Regions from separate parts of the Sagittula sp. P11 genome, predicted to be linked through region 1. Evidence: riboswitches for the same ligand, from Rfam matches in the RefSeq annotation. Region 1 holds a riboswitch; each other region holds the start of a gene.
The links. A riboswitch is a leader RNA that binds a small molecule or an ion and turns the genes downstream of it on or off. The one in region 1 is predicted to bind thiamine pyrophosphate.

Region 2: it holds a riboswitch for thiamine pyrophosphate, as region 1 does, so the genes downstream of both, CDO87_RS11915 (thiamine ABC transporter substrate binding subunit) here and thiM (hydroxyethylthiazole kinase) in region 1, are expected to answer to the same signal.
Region 3: it holds a riboswitch for thiamine pyrophosphate, as region 1 does, so the genes downstream of both, CDO87_RS23745 (DUF1153 domain-containing protein) here and thiM (hydroxyethylthiazole kinase) in region 1, are expected to answer to the same signal.

Annotation. Positions count from the first base shown of each region.
Region 1 covers NZ_CP021913.1:589,400-596,775, reverse strand. The annotation lists gene CDO87_RS02875 (calcium-binding protein) at 1-1,157, opposite strand, end outside; gene tenA (thiaminase II) at 1,497-2,207, opposite strand; gene thiD (bifunctional hydroxymethylpyrimidine kinase/phosphomethylpyrimidine kinase) at 2,204-3,004, opposite strand; gene thiE (thiamine phosphate synthase) at 3,001-3,612, opposite strand; gene thiM (hydroxyethylthiazole kinase) at 3,609-4,397, opposite strand; TPP riboswitch at 4,456-4,550, opposite strand; gene CDO87_RS02850 (GMC family oxidoreductase) at 4,697-6,268, opposite strand; gene CDO87_RS02845 (Twin-arginine translocation pathway signal) at 6,383-6,907, opposite strand; gene CDO87_RS02840 (VOC family protein) at 6,944-7,339, opposite strand.
Region 2 covers NZ_CP021913.1:2,471,610-2,478,985, reverse strand. The annotation lists gene CDO87_RS11935 (PLP-dependent cysteine synthase family protein) at 1-798, shown strand, start outside; gene CDO87_RS11930 (DUF6653 family protein) at 788-1,297, opposite strand; gene CDO87_RS11925 (ATP-binding cassette domain-containing protein) at 1,361-2,059, opposite strand; gene CDO87_RS11920 (hypothetical protein) at 2,046-3,557, opposite strand; gene CDO87_RS11915 (thiamine ABC transporter substrate binding subunit) at 3,533-4,519, opposite strand; TPP riboswitch at 4,560-4,670, opposite strand; gene aroC (chorismate synthase) at 4,762-5,865, shown strand; gene CDO87_RS11905 (methyl-accepting chemotaxis protein) at 5,875-7,376, opposite strand, start outside.
Region 3 covers NZ_CP021915.1:17,645-25,020, reverse strand. The annotation lists gene CDO87_RS23775 (L-aspartate oxidase) at 1-728, shown strand, start outside; gene nadC (carboxylating nicotinate-nucleotide diphosphorylase) at 725-1,573, shown strand; gene panB (3-methyl-2-oxobutanoate hydroxymethyltransferase) at 1,698-2,525, shown strand; gene panC (pantoate--beta-alanine ligase) at 2,522-3,409, shown strand; gene CDO87_RS23755 (HPP family protein) at 3,425-4,576, opposite strand; TPP riboswitch at 4,676-4,792, shown strand; gene CDO87_RS23745 (DUF1153 domain-containing protein) at 4,961-5,278, shown strand; gene CDO87_RS23740 (IS3 family transposase) at 5,275-6,096, shown strand; partial or broken gene CDO87_RS27630 (NUDIX domain-containing protein) at 6,125-6,289, shown strand; one part of gene CDO87_RS23730 (IS3 family transposase) at 6,367-6,619, shown strand; one part of gene CDO87_RS23730 (IS3 family transposase) at 6,619-7,376, shown strand, end outside.

The DNA.
Region 1 (7,376 bases):
TGGTACGTCAGTCCGATGTCGCTCAGCGCGGCCACGACCGTCCGCGCGCCGTCGGTGGTGATGGCGACCGACGGGCCAAGCTCGCTGCCGGTGCCGTCGAAGCCGCGGGTGGTATCGGCGGTCCCGTCGGCCGCATACATCTTGACGGTGACGTTCTGGGTGGTGAAACCGTCAAAGGCGAGGACGAAGCGTCCGTCGTCACTGACGTCGATATCGGTGTTCGGCAGCGGCAGTTGTGTCGACGTGACGAAGACCTGGCTTGCGTCCACGGCGGTCCCGTTCGATTCGAAGCGCCGATAGAAGACCTGACCTCCGGTCGCGCCGTCGGTGGAGCCGAAGGCCACGTAGATCCGCCCGTCCGCGTCCACGGCGACGGCAGAGTTGCCCTCCGACCGGTTCGTGACGGTGTTCACGGTCGTGTTGCCGAGAAGCGTCCCGCTGAAATCGTACCGGTAGAGCGAGACATCGTTGGGCGACCCGGTGTTGTCCACCTCTTCCTGAGTCAGGGTCACCGCGAAGGCAAAGCTGCCGTCGCCCGTGTCCTTGCTGGCGAGCGCGGCGATGTCCGGGTCAGACTGGTCGGACGCAGCCGTGGAGACGTACTGCGACGCAGCCTTTGCCGTGTCGTCGGCATTGAACAGGCGCAGGCGGACATCCTTGTCGGTGCTGGAGAACGCGTTCTGATACACGACCGCGTAATCGCCGTTGTCGAATACCGCGATCTTGCCGTTCGACTGGTCCTTGTTGGCCACCGTCGCCGCGTCGCTTTCCACCTGGATCGCGGATCCGATGCGGGTGCCGGTGGTTGTGACCCGCTGGACGAAGACGTTCTCGATACCGCTCGTCACCGAGCTGTAGACGACAAGGACCGTTCCGTCGGGGGCATAGGCGATGTCGGTGACCGTTTCGGCATCCGCGCTGTCGGCGACCGTATGAGCCACCCCCTTGGGCGTACCGTCGGCGTTGTATTCCCTGAACACGACGTCGGAATCCGACGCGGAATAAATGTAGGACCACGCCACGACGAAATCGCCATTGTCGTTCACGGCGACGACCTGGGAGACATCGTCTCCGATCCGGTTGACTGTATCGAAGGTGGTTCCGGCCTCGAGCATGGTCTGGAAATCGATCGGGGCCGGGGGGGTGGTGTACGCCATGCTGAAATGAACCTTCCGGTGGAGGGTGCGGGTAAATGCTCAAGTTGCCCGGTCGCGGGAAACAGGCGGAATTCAAGGCTGTTCTGAAATGCCTCGGCAGGGGCGAGGCGGGATTTTTTCTTGTGAAAAGGTTATCAGCTTTATTGTGAATGCGTTAATTAATGTTTCGTTTTCATATCGGGGCATTATGTCGTCCCGCTGCCGCGGAAGACGTTCCTTGCGGCGCTGCCCGGCGGCACGTCGACCTGCGTGGCGGAGGCGTGGATTCGCGGGGTGGCGGTCTGCACCACGTGGAAACCGGGTGGGGCGGAGCGGGTGAACCGCTCCGCCCCGTGGCGTTCAGGCCGTCGGGGCGGCGGCCTTCCGGCCGGATGCGGGCATGTCTGCGGGCTGCGTCCAGCCGTCCATCCGGTAGGCGCTGTCCCAGAACCGCCATTCGTGCCAGCACGCCCGTTCGAAAGCCTCCGACATGCGCGCCCGCGCCGGGGCGTCCGCCTCTGCGCCCAGCCGGTCGGTCAGGGCCATCATTCGCGCGACGCTTTCGTCGAAGGCTTCGCCCGAATAGGTGTCGATCCACGCCGCATAGGGATTGTCCGGCGCGCTGCGGGTCGCGATGTCGCGGCCCACGTCGCGGTAGATCCAGAAGCAGGGCAGGAGGGCGGCCACCGCCTCCGCAAAGGGGCCGAGGGCCGCGGTTCTCAGCAGGAAGGACACGTAGTGATCGCAGGCGGCAGAGGGGGCCATCCGGGCCAGCATCGCCTCCGACACGCCGAAACGGTCCATGTAATGCGTGTGGAGTTCGCGCTCCACCGCGATGGCACCGGCGGCGGACCCGGCAAGCTGCGCGACGGCGGCGGAGTCGGGCGCCTTGGCGGCGGCAAGCGACAGCGCCCGGGCGAACCCTTCGAGGTAGAGCGCGTCCTGCACGATGTAGCCCTGGAAGACATCCCGGCGCAGGTGTCCGGTCGCCATTTCCGTGTTGAAGGGCATGTCGTGGATCTGCTGCCGGAGCGAGAGGGTCTGTGCGGCAAGGTCGTCTGTGAAGGTCATTTCAGGGTATCCATCTGGTAGAAGTGATTGACCGGCCCGTGGCCGGAGCCGACGCGCAGCCTGTCCGCCGCAGCGATGGCCGCGCCGATGTAGCGCTTGGCCCGGTCCACCGCCCGGTCGAGCGGCAGGCCCGCGCCAAGCGCCGTGGCCAGCGCGGAGGCGTAGGTGCAGCCGGTGCCGTGGGTGTTGCGGGTCGGGCTGCGCGGGGCGTCGAACCAGGTCTCGCCCTCGCGCGTGGCCAGCAGGTCCGGGCTGGTGTCGCCGGGCAGGTGGCCGCCCTTCAGCAGCACGGCGCGTGGTCCGAGGTCGAGGAGGGCGCGGGCGTGCGCGACCATCTCCGCGCGGGTCGTGGCCTCCGGCCAGTCGAGCAGGTCGGCGGCTTCCGGCAGGTTCGGGGTGATGACCGTGGCGCAGGGCAGCATGGCGCACAGCGCCTTCACCGCGGGTTCCTGCAGCAGCCGGTCGCCGCCCTTGGCGACCATCACCGGGTCCAGCACCACGGGGCAGTCGAGCCCGTCGATGCCCCGGGTCACCGTCTCGATGATGGCGGCGTCGCCGAGCATGCCGATCTTGACGGCGTGGATATGGATGTCCGCGCGGATGGCGGCGATCTGGTCGGCGATCAGCCCCGTGTCGCAGAGGCTGACGCCGGTGACGCCCCTTGTGTTCTGCACCGTCAGCGCGGTGATCGCGGTCATGGCATAGCCGCCCATGGCGGAGATCGCCTTGATGTCGGCCTGTATGCCCGCGCCGCCTGAAGGGTCGGAGCCCGCGATGGAGAGGATGTTGGGGATCATGTTGTCCTCCATGCGTCGCAAAGGGCACGGGCCACGGCGGTCATGTCGGCGGCCCGCGATATGGCGGAGACGACGGCCATGCCGTGCCCGCCCGCCGCCTTCAGCGCGGCGGCGTCTCGGGCGGTCAGGCCGCCGATGGCGATGCAGGGCAACGCGGTGCGCGCCGCGATGTCGGCGAAGCCGTCGATGCCGATGGGGGGGGCGTGATCGGGCTTCGACCCGGTGGCGTAGACCGGCCCGACGCCGAGGTAATCGACGCCCTCCGGAACGGCCGCCAGCTGGTCCGCGTGCTCGACCGAGAGGCCGAGGATCATGTCCGGCCCGATGCGCGCCCGGATGGCGGCGGGGTCGCCGTCGCCCTGACCGATATGCAGGCCGTGGGCGCCGGCGGCGATGGCGACCTCCACCCGGTCGTTGACGATCAGCCGGGCACCGAGGGGCACGAGCGCAGCCTTCAGCTCACGGGCGAGCGGCAGGAGATCGGCGTCAGACCGGGTCTTGTCGCGGAGCTGGATCCAGCCCGCGCCGCCCTGTGCCGCCGCGATTGCCTGCGCTGGAACCGGGGCAGGGGCCGTCGCGTCGGTGACGAAACAGAGCGGCGGTATCATGGCCGGATGATCCGCGCGCCGCGCGCCAGGTCCTGCCCGTCGAGCGTGTAGAGCGCGTCGAGGAAGGCCACCTGGAACGATCCCGGGCCTTTCGCCTTTTCGCCGGCCCTCTCTCCGGCAAGGCCGTAGTAGGCCAGCGCGGCGACCGTCGCCTCGAACGGGTCCTGACCGGCGATGAAGGCGCCGACGATGCCGGTCAGGGAACATCCCAGCGCGGTGATGCGCGGCATGAGCGGGTGGCCGTTCTCGACCTCGGCAAAGCGGGTGCCGTCGGTCACGAGGTCCGCAGCCCCGGTCACGGCCACCACGCCCCCGGTCCGGCGCGCGAGGCGGACGGCTGCGTCCGAGGCCTGCGAGACCGCGTCGCCCGCATCCACCCCCTTGCCGGAGGCGCCCTCACCGGCGAGGGCGATGATCTCGGAAGCGTTGCCGCGGATGACGGTGGGGTTCAGGGCGAGGAGCTTTGCGCCGACTTCCCGCCGGTAGGTGGTGGCGCCGACGGCGACGGGATCGAGCACCCAAGGTTTGCCGCGGTCGTTGGCGGCCTTGGCGGCGGTCTGCATGGAGGCTGTCCATGCGGGCGACAGTGTCCCGATGTTGACGGTCAGGGCGCTGGCGATGGCGGCGAATTCGGCCGCCTCCTCCTGTGCGTGCACCATGGCGGGCGACGCGCCGGCGGCGAGCATGACGTTCGCCATGACGTTCATCGCGACGAAGTTGGTGATGTTCTGCACCAGCGGTGCGGTGGCGCGCATGTGGTCGAGGTATGTGTCCGGTGTCTGCATCGTGTCCTCCTTTGCCGGACGGCATGGAAGACATCGGACGAAGGACGGGGCATAGCCCGGACGTTCCGCTGCGCCTCCCTCCGCCGGCATTATCCGGTTCAGGTTCGAAGGGTACGTCTCAGCCCGGTTTCCCGAGCGCCCCCGTCGCTAGTGCGGGGACACTTGCATCCGTCACGGTGCGCGTCAATCGCCCGGACCGGATTTTCTGCGGGTGGCAGGGGAAGGCGGCATCCGGGCGGGGCCGGAAAAACAGAACCGGGCGCAGCAGGGCTGCGCCCGGTCCGGGGATCAGCGTCGCGTCAGAGCGTACCGCGCGACATCTCGGCAGCGATGTGATCCGCCTGCCGGATCGCCAGCGCCACGATCGTCAGCGTCGGGTTCTCTGCCGCGCCGGTGGTGAACTGCGAGCCGTCCGAGATGAACAGGTTCGCGATGTCGTGGGTCTGACCGTGCTTGTTCACCACGCCGTCGCGCGGGTTCTCGGACATCCGGTTGGTGCCGAGGTTGTGCGTGGACGGGTAGGGCGGCGTCGGGAACACGCGGGTCGCGCCCACCGCCTCGTACATGGCGATGCCCTGCTTGTAGGCATGGGCGCGCATCGCCTTGTCGTTGGCGTGGTCGCTGAAGTGGACGTTGGCCACCGGCAGGCCGTGCTGGTCGGTGACGTCGTGGTTCAGCGTGACGCGGTTGGTCTCCTGCGGCATGTCCTCGCCGACGATCCACATCCCGGCCATGTTCTCGTAGCTGTCGAGGGCGGAGGTGAACTCCCGCCCCCAGGCGCCGGGGTCGAGGAAGGCGGCCATGAACGGAATGCCGAGCGACAGGGTTTCCAGCTCGTAGCCGCCGACGAAGCCGCGCGACGGATCGTGCCGCGCCTCGTCCTGCACGATGCCCGCCATGGTGGTGCCGCGCCACATGCGCACCGGCTTGTCGAAGGTCGCATAGACCGACCCGGTCATGTGGCGCATGTAGTTGCGCCCCACCTGGCCCGAGCTGTTGGCGAGGCCGTCCGGGAACATCGACGAGGCGGAGTTCAGCAGCAGGCGCGGGCTTTCGAAGGAGTTGCCCGCGACGCAGACGATCCGTGCCTTCTGCATCTGCAGGTTGCCGTCCGCGTCGAAGTACTCGACGCCCGTCACCTTGCCGCTGTCGTCGTGCAGGATGCGGGCCACATGGGCGCGCTCGCGCACTTCGAGGTTGCCTGTGTCCTCGCCTGCCGGGACCTCGGTGTAGGCGGTCGACCACTTGGCGCCCCACTTGCAGCCCTGGAAGCAGAAGCCGGTCTGCTGGCAGGGGATGCGGTCGCCGTCGTCGCGGGTCTGGATCGCCATGCGGCCGGTGTGGACCTCGGTGTAGCCAAGCGCCTTGGCGCCCGCCTCGAACACCTTGTAGTTGTTGTTGCCGGGCAGGCCGGGGCGGTTGCCCGTGCGGGTCACGCCCATCTTCTCCTCGGCCTTGTCGTACCACGGCGCCATTTCGGCGGCGTCGATCGGCCAGTCGAGCAGGTTGGCCCCCGTCACGTCGCCGTAGGTGGTCCTGGCCTTCCACTCGTGATCCTGGAACCGCAGCGAGGCGCCGGCCCAGTGGGTCGTCGTGCCGCCCACGGCCTTGACGATCCACGCGGGCAGGCCGCTGAAGTCCTTCGCCACGCGCCAGTCGCCGGACGTGGTGCGCGGATCGGTCCAGGCCAGTTGGCCGAAGCTCTCCCACTCGTCGTTGACATAGTCCTCGGGCAGGTAGCGCCCGCCCGCTTCCAGAGCGACGACGCTGATGCCCTTCTGGGCCAGTTCGTTGGCCAGCGTGCCGCCACCGGCCCCCGTGCCGATGATGACGACAACGCTGTCGTCGTTGAGATCAAAGGGTGCAGTCATGTTCATTCTCCTCCCGGAGCCGGCCTCTCGTCTCGCTTCTGCATCCGTCGAAGGGGCCCTGCGCATCTGGCACGGCGTTCGGCGGGAGAGGCGGGGCGGGAGGATGGCCGCCGATTACAACCAGTTGATGTCGTCGAAGCCGCGGTCGATGTAGCCACCCTGCGAGTAGCTCTCCCCCTCGTAGCCAAAGATCGGCCAGACCGATTTCTGGTTGTAGAGCCCGGTCACGAGCCCGCCCCGGACCTGCTGGAAGAACGCGCTCTCCTCCATGCCGCGCAGGATATCCACGCGGTCGCGTTCCCAGCCGGTGTCGATGTAGGACGCAAAGCCCTTGCCGCGGGCGGCCGCATCCAGCGCCGCGATGCCCGCAGTGATCGCCACCGCGGTTTCCGGCATGTCATAGCCCTTCACCGCCTCGACGTAGTTGGCGTCGGGGATGCGGTCGTGCGGGTAGATGTCGCGCGCCATCTGCACCAGCGTCGCGAAGACCTGGGAGTCGAGATGCGTTGTCTCGTAGGCCCAGGCCGCGTCCGGCGCGGCGATGAAGCCCGCCCCCGCAACGAAGGCGGCACCGGCGGCGCTGGCGCGGGACAGCAACTGCCGGCGTGTGAGCCCCTTGGGGCTGCTGTTGGTGTTCATGTGGTCTCCTCCCTTGAAAAAATCTGGGTCAGTGCGTCACTTGAAGCGCCCCGAGCGTTCGAGCACTTCGATCTGGTAGCCGTCGGGATCGGCGACAAAGAAGAAGCGGCCGACCAGTTCACCGGCGGGCGCGAATTCGACAAGCTTGCGGGGGGCGAGGCCCTCGGCCTCGAAACGGGCATGTTCGGCATCGAGATCGTCGACCGACACGGCGAGGTGGCCGTAGCCGTCGCCGAGGTCGTAGGGCTCCGTCCGGCCCTTGTTGACGGTCAGTTCGACTTCGAAGCCGGTTTCGTCGTTGCTCAGGTAGACGAGCGTGAACTCCGGGAAATCCAGCCGGTCGGCGATTTCCAGCCCGAAGGCCTTGCGGTAGAACGTGACGGAGCGGTCCTCGTCGAGGACGCGGATCATGCTGTGGATGGCTTTGGCCAACGGGGCCTCCTGAATCGGTTCGAATTATTGACCAATT
Region 2 (7,376 bases), 1.9 Mb from region 1:
GACCGCGCCGCGCTGGCCATCCTGCGCGCCGCCCGCGCCGACGGACGCCTGCAGCCCGGTATGCCGGTGGTGGAGATGACCTCCGGCAACATGGGTGCCGGTCTGGCCGTCGTCTGCGCCGCCCTCGGCCATCCATTCATCGCGACCATGTCGGCCGGTAACAGCCCCGCCCGTGCCCGCATGATGGAGGGCCTTGGCGCGCGTGTCGTGCTGGTGCCGCAGGTCGACGGCGTCCCCGGGCAGGTCACGGGCGCCGATGTCGCCGCCGCCGCGGAAGAGGCGCAGCGCCTCGCCACCATCGAAGGCGCCTTCTACGTCGACCAGTTCAACGCGACCGAGGGCATCGCCGCCCACGAGATCACCGGCGCCGAGATCCTCGCCCAGGCAGACGGCCCGGTGGATGCCTTCGTCGCGGCGGTGGGCACCGGGTCCACATACGTTGGCATCGCGAAGGCGCTGAAAGCCGCGAACCCCGCGACCCTTTGCGCGCCGGTCGAACCGGAAGGGAGCGAACCGCTCGCAGGCAAACCCGTGGTGAAGACCCGGCACATGCTGCAGGGCACCGGCTACGGCCTCGTGCCGCCACACTGGGACGCGACGCTGATGAACTTCGGGATGACCGTCACCGACGCAGAGGTCACCGACTGGCACCGCCGCCTCGCCGCGCAGGAGGGGCTCTACGTGGGCTACTCCGCCGCAGCCAATGTCTGCGCGGCGGCCAAGCTGCTGGCGTCGGGCCGTCTCGCGCGCGACGCGACCGTGGTAACGGTGCTCTGCGACACGGGTCTCAAATACTGACCGTCTCCCGCCCCGCTGCCTGCAGATCGCGGCGGGCGCGCACCATCACGTCCATCAGCCACAGCTTGCCGCCCATGGCGAGGACAAGGCCCGCCAGCGTCAAGGCGACGTTCAGCCAGACCAGCCCGACGATCAGCACCACGCTCCCGATGCCGCTGGCCCCGGTCAGAAGGCGCACCATGGTCCAATGATGCGCCACCTCCGGCGCGTCGCCCTGCGCCAGCCAGTCCCGCTCACCCAGCACGGCCTGCGTCATCCAGGCGTCCGTTGTCCGGGGCACCGGGAACAGCCGAGGGTTCAGCCAGACCCACAGCAGCACGGCGGCGACCGGCAGCAGCGCCCAAGCTCCGATCCACACACGGCTCCAGATCGCCAGCGCCAGCAGCGGCAGGATCGTGACGCGCGACCACGCGCTCCACGGGTTGGCATGGCGCGCCCATGTGGCCTCGTCCATGCCCATCACCCGCTCGGAAAGCCGGAATGAAGTCCGTCTGTGCATGCTCTCACCCCCGCACCTTAGTTGGCCCGAGGATAACCGGACCGGCAACGGCACAGGAACCCCTCACTCCCCGAGGTAGTCCCGGAACGCGGGCGGCGGCGCGGCAAAGAAGGCATCCGTCGCGACCGGCGCATGCACCCTACCGTCCGCCACCAGCACGACCTCCTCGGCAAAGGCGCGCGCATCGCCCGGGTCGTGCGTGACCATGATCGTCAGCGCGCCAAGGCTTGCGCCAACCTCGCCCACCAGCGCCAGCATCTCGCGCTTGAGGCCGGGACCGAGCGCGGCGAAAGGTTCGTCCAGCAGAAGGATCGGCCGGGCCATGAGCAGTACGCGCGCAAGGGCTGCCCGCGATTGCTGCCCGCCCGACAGCGTGCCGGGCTTGCGCGCCGCCATGCCCTCCAGCCCTACGCGCCGCAGCGCCTCTTCGATGCGCGCGGTGTCCTCCGGGCCGGGGCGCCGCCCGTCCGGGCGCAGCGCCAGCCCGAGGTTCCGACCCACGTCGAGATGCGGGAAGAGGTTGCCGTCTTGGAAGAGGATAGACACCGGGCGCTTCTCGGGCGGCACCGTCGTCAGGTCGCGCCCGTCCCAAAGTATGCAGCCGCTCCGTGCCGTCCGGAACCCGGCCAAGAGGTCGAGCAGAGTGGACTTGCCCGCGCCGGACGGCCCCAGCACAGCCACACGCCGCCCCGGCGACAATGACAGATCGGCCGACAGCGTGGTGCCATCCATGTCGGCGTGCAGTGCTTCAAGCGTCAGCAAGGCGCCCTCCCCGGTCGAGCATGACAAACGCGCCAAGGCTGAGCCCCAGCAACAACAGGGCCGCGCCCGCCGCAGCCTCCATCTGGTAGGATCCCATCAGCCGGTAGACCTGCAGCGGCAGCGTCGCCCGGTCCGGGTCCGCGAAAAGCGCGATGACCCCCAGGTCGCCCATCGCCAAGGCCGCCACCAGCCCCGACGCGAACCCCAGCGGACGGCGCAGGCGGGGCAGCCAGACCAGCCACCACCACGCGAACCCCGTCATGCCCAGCGAGGCGCGCAGTCGGCCAAAGCCGGATTCCACCGCCTCTGCCTGCGGGACGATGATCCGCAGCGCGAAGGGCAGCCCCATCAGCGCATTGACCAGCGCCGTCACCGGCAGTGCCATGCTGAAAGGGTTGACGAAGGGCCGCAGCATCAGGAACAGCCCGGTGCCCAGCACCAGCGGCGACACGGCGATGGCCGCCAGCGCCAGCAGCTCTCCGCGCCGGTTGGCGAGCGCCATGGCCCAGGCCATGCACAGCACGGTGGAGGCCAGCGCCACGGCGATCGAATGACCCGCCGCGCGGAAGGTGTCCGGCCCCAGCAGCAGCAAGCCGGGCGCCCCCCGTGTCAGGACGGTGCCCAGCGGCACCAGCAGGAAAAGCGCCGCCGCCACGATCCAGGCGTAGTCCACACCCCGGACCCACCCCCTGCCGTCGCTGCGCGGCACGATGCGGTCGCGGCCCACGCCGAACCCTTCGCCCCGCGCGATCTTCAGCGCCGCCAGCCCGGCGACCAGACCAAGTGCCAGTTGCACCAGCGCCAGGACCGACGCCCGCCCGAGGTCGAAATCGAAGCGCATCGCCTGGTAGATCGCCAGCTCGACGGTCGTCGCACGCGGTCCGCCGCCAAGCGTCAGCGCCACGGCAAAAGAGGTCAGGCAGATCACGAAGATCACCACGAAGGCGCCCGGCGCGACGCGCAGCACGACCGGCGCGTCGATCACCCGCCACATCGCTCCGCGCGACAGGCCGAGCGAGGCCGCAAGGCGCAGCCGCTCTCCCGGCACCGCCTGCCAGCCGTTCAGCAGCATCCGGACGGCGAGCGGCAGATTGAAGAACACATGCGCCAGCACCACGCCATGGAACCCGTAGACATCGACCAATGGCAGGCCGAGGACACCCAGCAGGCCGTTCACCAGTCCGTTCCGGCCGAAGACCGCGATCAGGCCCATCACCGCAACGATCACCGGCAGGATGAACGGCGCCCCCATCAGCGCGACCAGCGCCGCACGTCCGGGAAAGCGTTGCCGCATCAGCGCCCGCGCCACCGGAACGGCCAAGGCCACGCTGACCGCCGCCGAGATCGCGGCCTGCACAAGCGTGAAGCGCAGCGCGGCGAGGTCGCCGGGCGCAAGCGCACCCAGCCCCCCGGCCCGCAGCAGCACAACCGCGACCGGCCCCAGCGTCAGCGATGCAAGGGCCGCGCCCGCGATCAGCGGGAGAGCGCGCGCCGCCATTCCTCGATAGCCTCGTCCCTGAGCGCCGCGGCCTCGTCCTCGGAATAGAAGATCACCTCTTCCGGCAGGTCGAGCTGCTGGAACCCTTCCGGCCACTCGTCTTGCGGCAGGGCAGCCGGGATCGACCAGTTGCCGGTCGCGATCATCGACTGGAAGTCGTGGCTGAGGATGAAGTCCATGAACTGCTGCGCCAGCTCCGGCTGGTCGCTGCCCGCGACCTTGACCGCCAGTTCGACCATGAAGTAATGGCCCTCGGGGAAGATCGCCGCCTTCTTCGTCTCGTCGCCCTCGGCAATGATGTGATAGGCGGGCGAAGTCGTGTAGCTGAGCACCATGTCGGCCTCGCCATCGGTGAACAGCCCGTAGCTTTCCGACCAGCCCTTCGTCACGGTGACGATGTTCGGCGCCAGCGCCTCCCAGAAGGTGCCAGCCTCGTCGCCGTAGACCGACTTGATCCACAGGACCAGCGCAAGGCCGGAGATCGAGGTGCGCGGGTCCTGGATGACGATGCGCACGCCTTCGGGCAGCGTCTCCATCGCTTCGAGCGAGGCCGGCGGCTCCATCTTCGTGGCGTCGTAGACAAACGCCGTGTGCCCGTAGTTGAACGGCAGGAAGACCTCGTCGGTCCAGTCCAGCGGCAGGGTCAGCGGCGACAGGTCGACCCCGTGCGGCGCGAAGAGGCCGCTTTCCCGCGCCTTCTGCGTGACATCGGTGTTCAGGCCGATCACCACGTCGGCTTCGGTCCGGTCGCCTTCAAGCATGATGCGGGGCAGCAGCTCGCCCGGCTTGAACTGCAGGTCGCAGCCGCACTGGGCCTCGAACAGTTCCTCGATCTTCGGGCCCGGGCCCCACTCCGAGACGAAGTAGTCCGGGGCATAAACAGTCAGAACCTCCTGCGCAGCGGCAGCCGTGACGGCGCCGGTGGCAAGAAACAATCCCGCTGCAAAAGTGAAGGTCTTCATCATCTTCCTCCAAGTTTCGCTCACGAGAGGGCAAGATTCGGAGTCAGACCGATACCTTCCCTCCGCCGGTGCTAACCGGTTCAGGTTCAACGGGTTGATGCGGCTACGCAAATCTCAGGCGGATCGTGCTCCGCCACCCCGAGGTAGGGCGGACCCTAGGGCTGTGCGCTCCGGCTGGCAAGGCGAAACCCCTTGAGCGCCCGCGCGCCCTGCCCTAGGACACCGCCCAAAGGAGACCGCCCATGAGCCTCAACACCTTCGGCCATATCTTCCGCGTCACGACATGGGGCGAAAGCCACGGCCCCGCGCTGGGGGCAACCGTCGACGGCGTGCCGCCGGGGGTGGAGATCGACGAGGCGATGCTTCAGCGCTGGCTGGACAAGCGCAAGCCCGGGCAGAACAAGTACACCACGCAGCGGCGCGAACCGGACGCCGTGCGCATCCTGTCGGGCACGTTCGAGGGGCGCACCACCGGCACGCCCGTCCAGCTGATGATCGAGAACACCGACCAGCGGTCGAAGGACTATGGCGACATCGCGCAGAAGTTCCGGCCCGGTCACGCCGACATTACCTATTTCCAGAAGTACGGCATTCGCGACTATCGCGGCGGCGGCCGGTCCTCCGCGCGGGAGACGGCCGCGCGCGTGGCGGCGGGCGGTCTGGCACGGGCGGCGCTGAACGCCTTGGCCCCGGATGTGGAGATCCGCGGCTACATGGTGCAGATGGGCCCGCGGAAGGCGGACCCCGCCCGCTACGACGATGCGCAGATCGAGCAGAACCCGTTCTGGTGTCCGGACGCCGAGACGGCGGAAGACTGGGCGGGCTACCTCGACGACCTGCGCAAGTCCGGTGACAGCGTCGGTGCAGTGATCGAGGTCGTGGCACGCGGTGTGCCCGCGGGTCTCGGGGCGCCGGTCTACGGCAAGCTCGACACCGATCTGGCCGCCGCGATGATGTCGATCAACGCGGTGAAGGGCGTCGAGATCGGCGAGGGCATGGCAGCGGCGGCGCTGACCGGATCCCAGAACGCCGACGAGATCTTCATGTCCAACACCGGGCCGCGCTACAGTTCGAACCACGCGGGCGGCATCCTTGGCGGCATCTCGACCGGACAGGAGATCGTCGTGCGCTTCGCGGTGAAGCCGACCTCGTCGATCCTGACGCCGCGCAAGACCATCACGCTGACCGGCGAGGAGACGGAGATCGTCACGAAGGGCCGTCACGACCCTTGCGTCGGCATCCGCGCGGTCCCGGTGGGCGAGGCCATGATGGCCTGCGTCATCCTCGACCACCTGCTGCTGCACCGTGGCCAGATCGGCGACGCGGGCGGACGTATCGGCGGCTGAACGGCCGGATCAGAACTCGTCCCAGCTGACCGGGCCGGAGGCGGCAGAGGCCACCTTTTTCGGTGCGGGGGACCGAGCCGCGGCGGGCGCGTTGACCGCCACCTTTTCTTCTTGGACTTCGACCGGGCGGGGATCGACGTTCTCCCCCTCCCAGCTGCCATGCAGCAGGCGTTCTTTCTGTTCGGCAGAGGTCCCGTCGTCGGCCCTGTCACGGCCACGAGATGCGCCGCCCTTTGCGCCTGACGTGCCCGCACCGGCGTCCGCTGTGTCATCGGAGCTTACGGCCTCAGACTTGATGGCAGGGCGACGGGCCCCGGTGCCAACCCGGGTCTCCAAAGGGGTCTCAAGCGTGAAATCCATTCCGAAGAGTTCCGGCACACCCGGCGGGACGGAGGTGGATGCGGATACTTCCGTCCCGCCAGTGAATTGCGCGAGAAGGTCGGACAGGCGCGTCGCCTCGACCGTCAGTTGCTGGCTCGATGCGCTGGTCTGGTTGACCATGGCGGCGTTGTGCTGGGTCACCTTGTCCAGTTCGGCGATGCCAACGTTGATCTCCTGAACGCCGCCCGCCTGTTCGCGCGCCATCCGTGCGATCGACGACACGAGGCCGGAGACCTCCGACACGCTGTCCACGATGTGCGACAGGGTCTGGCTGGTCTCCTGCACGAGCCGCTCGCCGTCCTCGACCTGGTCGACGCTGTTCATGACGAGCTCCTTGATCTCGCCCGCGGAGGCGGACGCGCGCTGCGCCAGTCCCCGCACTTCGGAGGCGACCACGGAGAAACCCTTGCCCGATTCGCCCGCGCGCGCCGCCTCGACCCCGGCATTGAGCGCCAGCAGGTTGGTCTGGAAGGCGATGTCGTCGATCACCGTGATGATCTGGCTGATCTGTTCTGAGCTTTTCGCGATGGAGCTCATGGCTTGCAGGGCGCGGGCCATGACTTCGCCGCCTTCCTCTGCGCGCCGCCGGCCCTCGACGACCTTTTCGTCGGCGTCCCTGGCCTTGTCCGCCGCCGATTGCACACCGCTCGACAAGGCGTCGAGGGCCGCGGCGGATTCTTCCAGCGTGGCGGCCTGCACCTCCGCCCGGCGCGACATCTCCTCCGACATGCCGGACAGCTCGGTTGCGTTGCTCCGCACGGTCTGGGTGCTGTCTCGCAGCGAAGCGACCAACGTTTCGAGCGCCTGCGCCAGGTCGTTGAAATCGCGGCACAGCTTGACGTAACTGTCGCCCAAATCCTCCCAGTCCTCCGCTTCGATCCGCTGCCCCAGCTTGCCGCCGCGCAGCTGGCTCATGGAGACACCGAGCGCCTGGAAGAGGTCGATCCTGCGCCCGTTTTCGGCCCGCGTACGCTCTTCGGCGCGTTCGGCATCGACCAGCTTTCGGCGCAGGTCCTCGAGCGCGCGGGCAATGGCGCCGACCTCGTCCCCGCGGTCGCGATCCGCGATCGGGCTGTCGTAATCGTTCCCGACCAGGCGACCGATCCGTTCCCGCGCACGCTCGATCGGCT
Region 3 (7,376 bases), on a different replicon from region 1:
TCGTGGCTCGCGCCGTCTATGCCCAGACACAGGCAGGGCTGGCCCCGGCACTGGACACCCGCGCCGCCCTTGGCGCAAAGATCCCCAGCGATTTCCCAGCCGTCAACGCCGCTTGCCAGCAGGCGGGTCTCGACCCGGTCACGCAGGTCATCCCTGTGGCCGCCGCCGCGCATTACCACATGGGCGGTGTGGCGACGAACGCGGACGGGGCCAGCACCCTGCCCGGCCTCTGGGCCTGTGGTGAGGTCGCCTCGACCGGGTTGCATGGCGCGAACCGTCTGGCCTCGAACGGCCTGCTCGAGGCGCTGGTTTATGGCCGCCGCTGTGCGCTGGCGATCGACGCCGCCCTGCCCGCGCCTACGGATGCCGCAGCCGTCACCCTGCCCGAGCTTCCCGCCGCCGAAACGCCCGATCCTGCGCTGGTCGCCCGGCTGCGTCAGGCGATGACCGACGGCGCTGGCGTGATCCGCACGGCGGATGGCCTGACCCGGACGCTGGCCGAGATCGCCGCGATCGAAGCCGCGCAACCCGATTGCGAGACGCTGAAGAACATGACCGCCACCGCCACCCTGATCGCCGCCGCCGCGCTGATGCGCCGGGAAAGCCGGGGCGCGCATTTCCGGTCGGACTTCCCCCGGCCCGAAGGCGCGACCGGCACAAGGTCGCTGATGACCCTGAACGACGCGCTGGCGATCCGCGCAACCAAGACCCGAAAGGAACCGGCATGAGCCATACTCCACTGCCCGACCTGATCCTTGAACCGCTGGTCCGCGCCGCGCTGATGGAGGATCTGGGCACCTATGGCGACATCACCACCCGCACCGTCATTCCGGCCGGCACCACCTATGCTGCGCGGCTGAATGCGCGCGAACCGGGCGTCGTGTCGGGCCTGCAGATCGCCGAACTGGCCTTTCGGCTGGTCGATCCCACGCTGAAGATCACCGCGCACAAGGCCGACGGCGACGTGATCGCGCCGGGCGACCTGCTGATGGAGATCTCTGGCGACGCGGGTTCGATCCTGTCGGGCGAACGGGTCGCGCTGAACTTTGCCGGGCGCATGTCCGGCATCGCCACGCTGACCGCCGCCTTCGTGGCCGAGACACGCGGGACGAACACCCGTGTGACCTGCACCCGCAAGACCACGCCGGCGCTGCGGATCGTGGAAAAGCAGGCCGTGCTGCATGGCGGCGGATTCAACCACCGCTTCAGCCTGTCCGACGCCATCCTGATCAAGGACAACCACATCGCCGCTGCCGGGGGCATCCGCCCCGTTCTGCAAGCGGTCAAGGCGAAGGCGTCCCACATGATCCGCTGCGAGATCGAGGTCGACCGGCTGGACCAGCTTTCGGAGGTGCTGGACGAAGGCGGCGCCGATGTCGTTCTTCTGGACAATATGGACACGCAAACCCTTGTGAAAGCGGTGGAAATGACCTCCGGGCGCGTTGTTCTCGAAGCCTCGGGCAATATGAAGCTGGCCCGCATCGCCGAGGTCGCGGCGACGGGCGTCGATTACATCTCCTCGGGCGCGCTGACCCATTCGGCGCAGGTTCTGGACCTTGGGCTGGACTTCTGAACCGGAAATCCGCCGCGCACGTATATGACTGTTTCGTATAAGAAAGCGCAATATTATTGCGCTGCGCTTGCGAAAGGGCCGTCGAGAGGGTAACCCTGCGTCAGCCTGTCTTCGGAGGACCGACATGAGCCAATCCGCCCCGCAACGCAGCCTCACCGCGTCCGACATCCGTGCGCGCAAGGGGGCCGGTCCGCTGGTCTGCCTGACGGCCTATACGACCCCCGTGGCACAGCTGGCGGATGCGGACTGCGATCTGGTTCTGGTCGGTGACAGCGTCGGCATGGTGCTGCACGGGTTGCCCTCGACACTCGGCGTGACGATGGAAATGATGGTGCTGCATGGCCGCGCCGTCGCCCGGGGCCTGAGCCGCGCGCTGATGGTCGTCGACATGCCCTTCGGCAGTTATGAAGACTCCCCCGCCCAGGCCTTTCGCAACGCCGCCCGGCTGATGGCTGAAACCGGCGCCGGCGCGGTCAAGCTGGAAGGCGGCGCGCATATGGAAGACACGATCCGCTTTATCGTGGAACGCGGCATTCCCGTCATGGCCCATATCGGATTGACGCCGCAGGCGGTGAACGCACTTGGCGGCTACAAGGTGCAGGGGCGCGGCACGGATGCGGACCGGATCGCCGAAGATGCCCGTGCGATGACCCGCGCGGGGGCGTTTTCAGTCGTGCTGGAAAAGGTGCCCGCCGCGCTGGCGGACCAGATCACCGCGGATATCGCCATCCCCACGGTCGGCATCGGGGCGTCAGCGGGCTGTGACGGGCAGATCCTTGTGATCGACGACATGCTGGGCCTTTTCGACGCCTTCAAGCCGAAGTTCGTGAAACGCTATGCCGACCTGGCTGCCGAGGCGCGCACCGCCATCCGCACCTACGCGGAAGAGGTCCGCGCCCGCAGCTTCCCCGCCCCCGAACATGTCTTTTCCCAGGAGGAACCGGGCACATGAAGATCATCCGCACCAAGACCGAGCTGCGCGCCCTGACCGAAAGCTGGCGCCGCGCCGAGGAAACCATCGGCGTCGTGCCGACCATGGGCGCACTGCATGCCGGGCACCTGTCCCTGGTGGAACGGGCCTGCGCCGAAAACGACCGGGTGATCGTGACGCTGTTCGTGAACCCCAAGCAGTTCAACAACCCCGAGGATCTGGCGAAATACCCAAGGACCGAGGACAGCGATGCCGAAAAGCTGACGCCCTATGGCGCGGATATCCTCTATGTGCCCGACGGCGCGCAGATGTACCCCGAGGGTTTCGCCACGACCGTGTCGGTGACCGGCGTCAGCGAAGGCCTGTGCGGCGGGGCGCGCCCGGGGCATTTCGACGGGGTGGCCACAGTGGTGACCAAGCTGTTCCTGCAGACCGATGCCGACCGCGCCTATTTTGGGGAAAAGGATTACCAGCAGCTGCAGGTGGTGACCCGCCTGACCCTGGATCTGGACCTGAAGACCGAGATTGTCGGCTGTCCGACCATTCGCGAGGAAGACGGCCTCGCCATGTCCTCGCGCAACCTCCGGCTCGCCGCAGGGCCACGCGAAATTGCGCCGGTGATCGCCCAGGTCCTGGACGACGCCGCGCGTGTCATCTCCCGCGGCGGACAGGTCGCGCAGGCCCTCGACAAGGCCAGGGCGGTGCTGCTTTCTGCCGGGTTCGACACCATCGACTACCTCGAACTGCGCAGCGATCCCGACCTCAGGCTGATGACCAGGGCAGACCGCCCCGGTCGCCTTTTCCTGGCCGCCTGGCTCGATGGCGTGCGCCTGATCGACAATGTCCCTGTCGCGGGTCTCGCAAGCGTCCCGACTCCCGACGATCACCCGCTCGAGCCGACCTGACCGGGCCACCGCCTCTCAGTCCTGCGCCCGCAGCCCGGACCGCGCGAGGGCGGCAATCAGGTCCGTCCTGGTGACGATGCCGACGATCCGGCCCTTTTCAAGGACCGGCACCGCATCGACATCACCATTGGCCATCATCGGCAGGAGCTCCCCGACCGGACTCGCCGGTACCGCCCGAGGTCCGGCGACGCTCATGATGTCCTTGGCACGGACCGGCTGCGTGCGATCCCGGTCGATCAGGCGCCGAAACGCCGCGACATAGCCACGGTCGAGCCGAAGCGCATCCTCGCGCGCGCGGTCGATCAGGTGCATCTGGAAGATCACGCCAAGGTAACGCCCCTCGGCCCCGGTCACCGGAAGCGAGGTAAAGCGATGATGTCTGAACAGGTCCGCAATCTTTGACAGCGGAGTGTCCGGGCCAATGGTCACCAGATTGCGCGACATGACGTCGGTCGCCAGAAGCGGACCTGTCCGGTGCGCGGCGGCCTGCAACTCGGCCGCGCCGATCAATCGCGCCAGATCCTCGACACCCAGATTGAACGACTGGCGATAGCGATCCAGAAGGTCCGTCAGTTCTTCTCGGGACAGGCCGATGCGCTTGGCGGGATCGGGATCTTCGGTGCGGTGGCGACTTGGCTCATCGAACTGGCGGAATGGATATCTGCGCCCCGTGAGCCGGGCGTAGATCGCAGCACAGACGACCAGCGCGAGGGTGCCCGTGGCGACGGGTGCGATCGCGAACCAGAATCCAAGTCGCCCGACCGCCTCCGGGCTCATCGCCGCTGTCATGGCGACCGCACCCGCCGGGGGATGGATCGCGCGACACAGGATGCCGACCGTAATCGTCAGCCCGACCGCAAGGGCGATCCGCAGGACAGGGTCAGCGACCACGGAACAGACCGCCACACCGACCAGTGCCGCAAGAGTGTTGCCCACCACCGCCGACCACGGCTGCGCCAACGGGCTGTTGGGTACTGCGAACAGCAGAACCGACGTCGCACCGAACGGGGCAATCAGGTAAAGGCCAAGCGTCAGGTCGACCACGGGCGACAACAGGAATGCGCCCGTCACCCCAAGCCCGATCAGGGCGCCGATCCCGGCGCGAAGGGCCTCGGCTGGCGAGGGGCGGCCAATAACCGGGCCAAGCGAACGGAACAGGGACTCCATGACTGCTGCCTTGTCTGTTTTGCCTAAAGTTTCAACAAGCGAGGGCAGGCGCAAGCACATCCGCCCGGCATTGAACCGGGCGCTCAGCCTGATATGCTGACGCTCACCTAGGGGTGTCCCGACAAGGGGCTGAGATATCGCTGGCGATTGCAGCGCGGTGACCCTTTGAACCTGATCCGGATCATGCCGGCGAAGGGACAGGATCGCAGCGCTCTCTTGCCCTTGCCGGCCTCAGCATGACGAGGCCGCCTTGCCATATCAACCGACAGACCCACGCCCGATCCCGTCGGCCATCGCCGTAGTCGTGCGCGACACTCAGGTGCTTCTCGTGCGTCTGTATCGACCCAGAGAAATCCTGCTCATGCTACAAGGGAGAACGTAGCGATGAGTATGACGATGGACGACAGCATCAAGCGTTGGACGGCGAAGCGTAAGACGGCGCTGGTGATCGAGATCATCCAGGGCAAGACGACGGTTGCGGAGGCGAGCCGGTCGTTTGACCTGGCCCCTTCCGAGATCGAGGGCTGGGTCGAAGACGCGAAGCGGGGGATGGAGAACTCGCTGCGGGCCAATCCGCTCGACATTCGGGAGCAATACGAGAAGCAGCTCAAGGACCTTCAGGAGGCCTACGGCGAGGCCATGCTGGAGCTCCGGGCGCGAAAAAAGTTGCAGGCCCTGCTGGATGCGCAGGACGGGAATTGATCCTTCGCATTCAGCAGGGCCTCAGCGCCGAGGGCATCACGGTGTCGATCGCCAGGCTCTGTGCCTGGTTCGGCGTGCCGCGCCGCACGGTCTACTACAAGCCGGTGAAGGCCGCTCCGCGGATCGATCCGCGCTTCGCCGAGCCGATCAAGGCGATGATCGAGGAGGAGCCCTCCTTCGGCTATCGCACCGTGGCCTGGCTCCTGGGCTTCAACAAGAACACGGTGCAGCGGATCTTCCGGCTCAAGGGCTGGCAGGTCCGGAAGCGGGCCGTCGGCATGCGGCCCCGCATCCAGGCCGTTCCATCCGTCGCCACGGCGCCGAACGAACGCTGGTCCACGGATATCGCCCGCATCTGGACCGGCAGGGATGGCTGGGCCTCGCTCGCGCTCGTGATCGATTGCCATACCCGGGAGTTGCTGGGCTGGCATCTATCGCGCTCCGGCAAGGCAAGCACTGCCAGCGCAGCTCTCGAGCACGCGCTCATCGCCAGGTTCGGCACGCTCGGCCGCGTCGAGGCGCCGTTCCTGCTGAGGTCAGACAACGGTCTGGTCTTCACCAGCCGCCACTTCACGGCGCTGGTCCGAAGCTACGGCCTGAAGCAGGAGTTCATCACGCCCCACTGCCCCCAGCAGAACGGCATGGTCGAGCGCGTCATCCGGACCCTCAAGGAGCAATGCGTTCACCGCCATCGCTTCGAGAGCATCCAGCATGCGGCGCGGGTCATCGGAGACTGGATCACCTTCTACAACAACCGCCGCCCTCATCAGGCGCTTGCCATGCGCACGCCAGCCGAGGCATTCAGATTAGCGGCTTAACCTGAGCAGATTCCGCTGGGTCGATACACGTCGCGCCAATCCGCCCGATGCGGGCCTTTGGGGATTTCCCGGCGGCAAGATTGACCAGGGCGAACCCCTGTTCGACGCAGCCATCCGCGAACTGGCCGAGGAGACCGGCGTTTCCGCCGAACCGCTGCGCGTGATCACGGCGCTCGACGCATTTGACCACGACATGGTCTTGACCCCTGAAACTGGTCCGAACCGAGTGCGAATTTTTGGGTACATTTCTGGCAACAGAGGAGTGTACCGATGCCGAAGAAACGATTCAGCGACGAACAGATTGCCTTTGCATTGAGGCAGGCGGAAGCCGGGACGACGGTTGGCGAGATCTGTCGAAAGATGGGGATAGCCGAAGCGACGTTCTACCGCTGGAAGAAGGTCTATGCCGGGATGGGGGTATCCGAGATCCGCCGTCTCAAACAGCTCGAGGACGAGAACGGCAAGCTGAAGCGTCTGGTCGCCGATCTGACGCTGGACAAAACCATGCTTCAGGATGCGCTGCGAAAAAAGTGGTGAAGCCTGTTCGACGTCGCGAGGTTGTCCGACACTATCAGCATGTGTTCGAGGTGTCGGAGCGTCGGGCCTGCAGGGCTATGGGCTTCGGGCGGGCTTCCCACAGATATCAATCCAGGCGCGACCCCGCGGTGGAACTGCGGATGCGCCTGAAGGAACTGGCCGAGAGCCGTGTGCGGTATGGATATCGTCGTTTGCATATCTTGCTGCAGCGCGAAGGCTGGCAGGTAAACCACAAGCGTCTGTATCGCCTCTATTGCGAAGAAGGCCTGTCGATCCGAACGCGCAGCCCCAAGCGACGACGGGCCTGCCGGTATCGATCCGGCCGATCCGAGGCGGACGGCATGAACGATGTTTGGGCGATGGACTTCATGTCGGACCGGCTGTTCGACGAACAACCGTTCCGCATTCTGACTATCGTGGACTGCTTTACGAGAGAAGCTCTCGTGACTGCTGCGAGGACGAAGTTCCGAGCTTACCAGGTCATCGACGAACTGGATCGATTGGCGCGGATCAGGGGCAAGCCCCGAAGCATTCGAGTCGACAACGGCCCCGAGTTCTCTGGTCGGTTGCTGGATCAGTGGGCCTACTTGAACAAGGTCGAGCTCGACTTCTCCCGGCCCGGAAAGCCAACGGACAACGCATATATCGAGGCCTTCAACAGCCGCCTCCGTCAGGAATGCCTCAACGCCTCATGGTTCCTGTCGATGGATGACGCCCGCAACAGGATCAATGCCTGGAGAGCC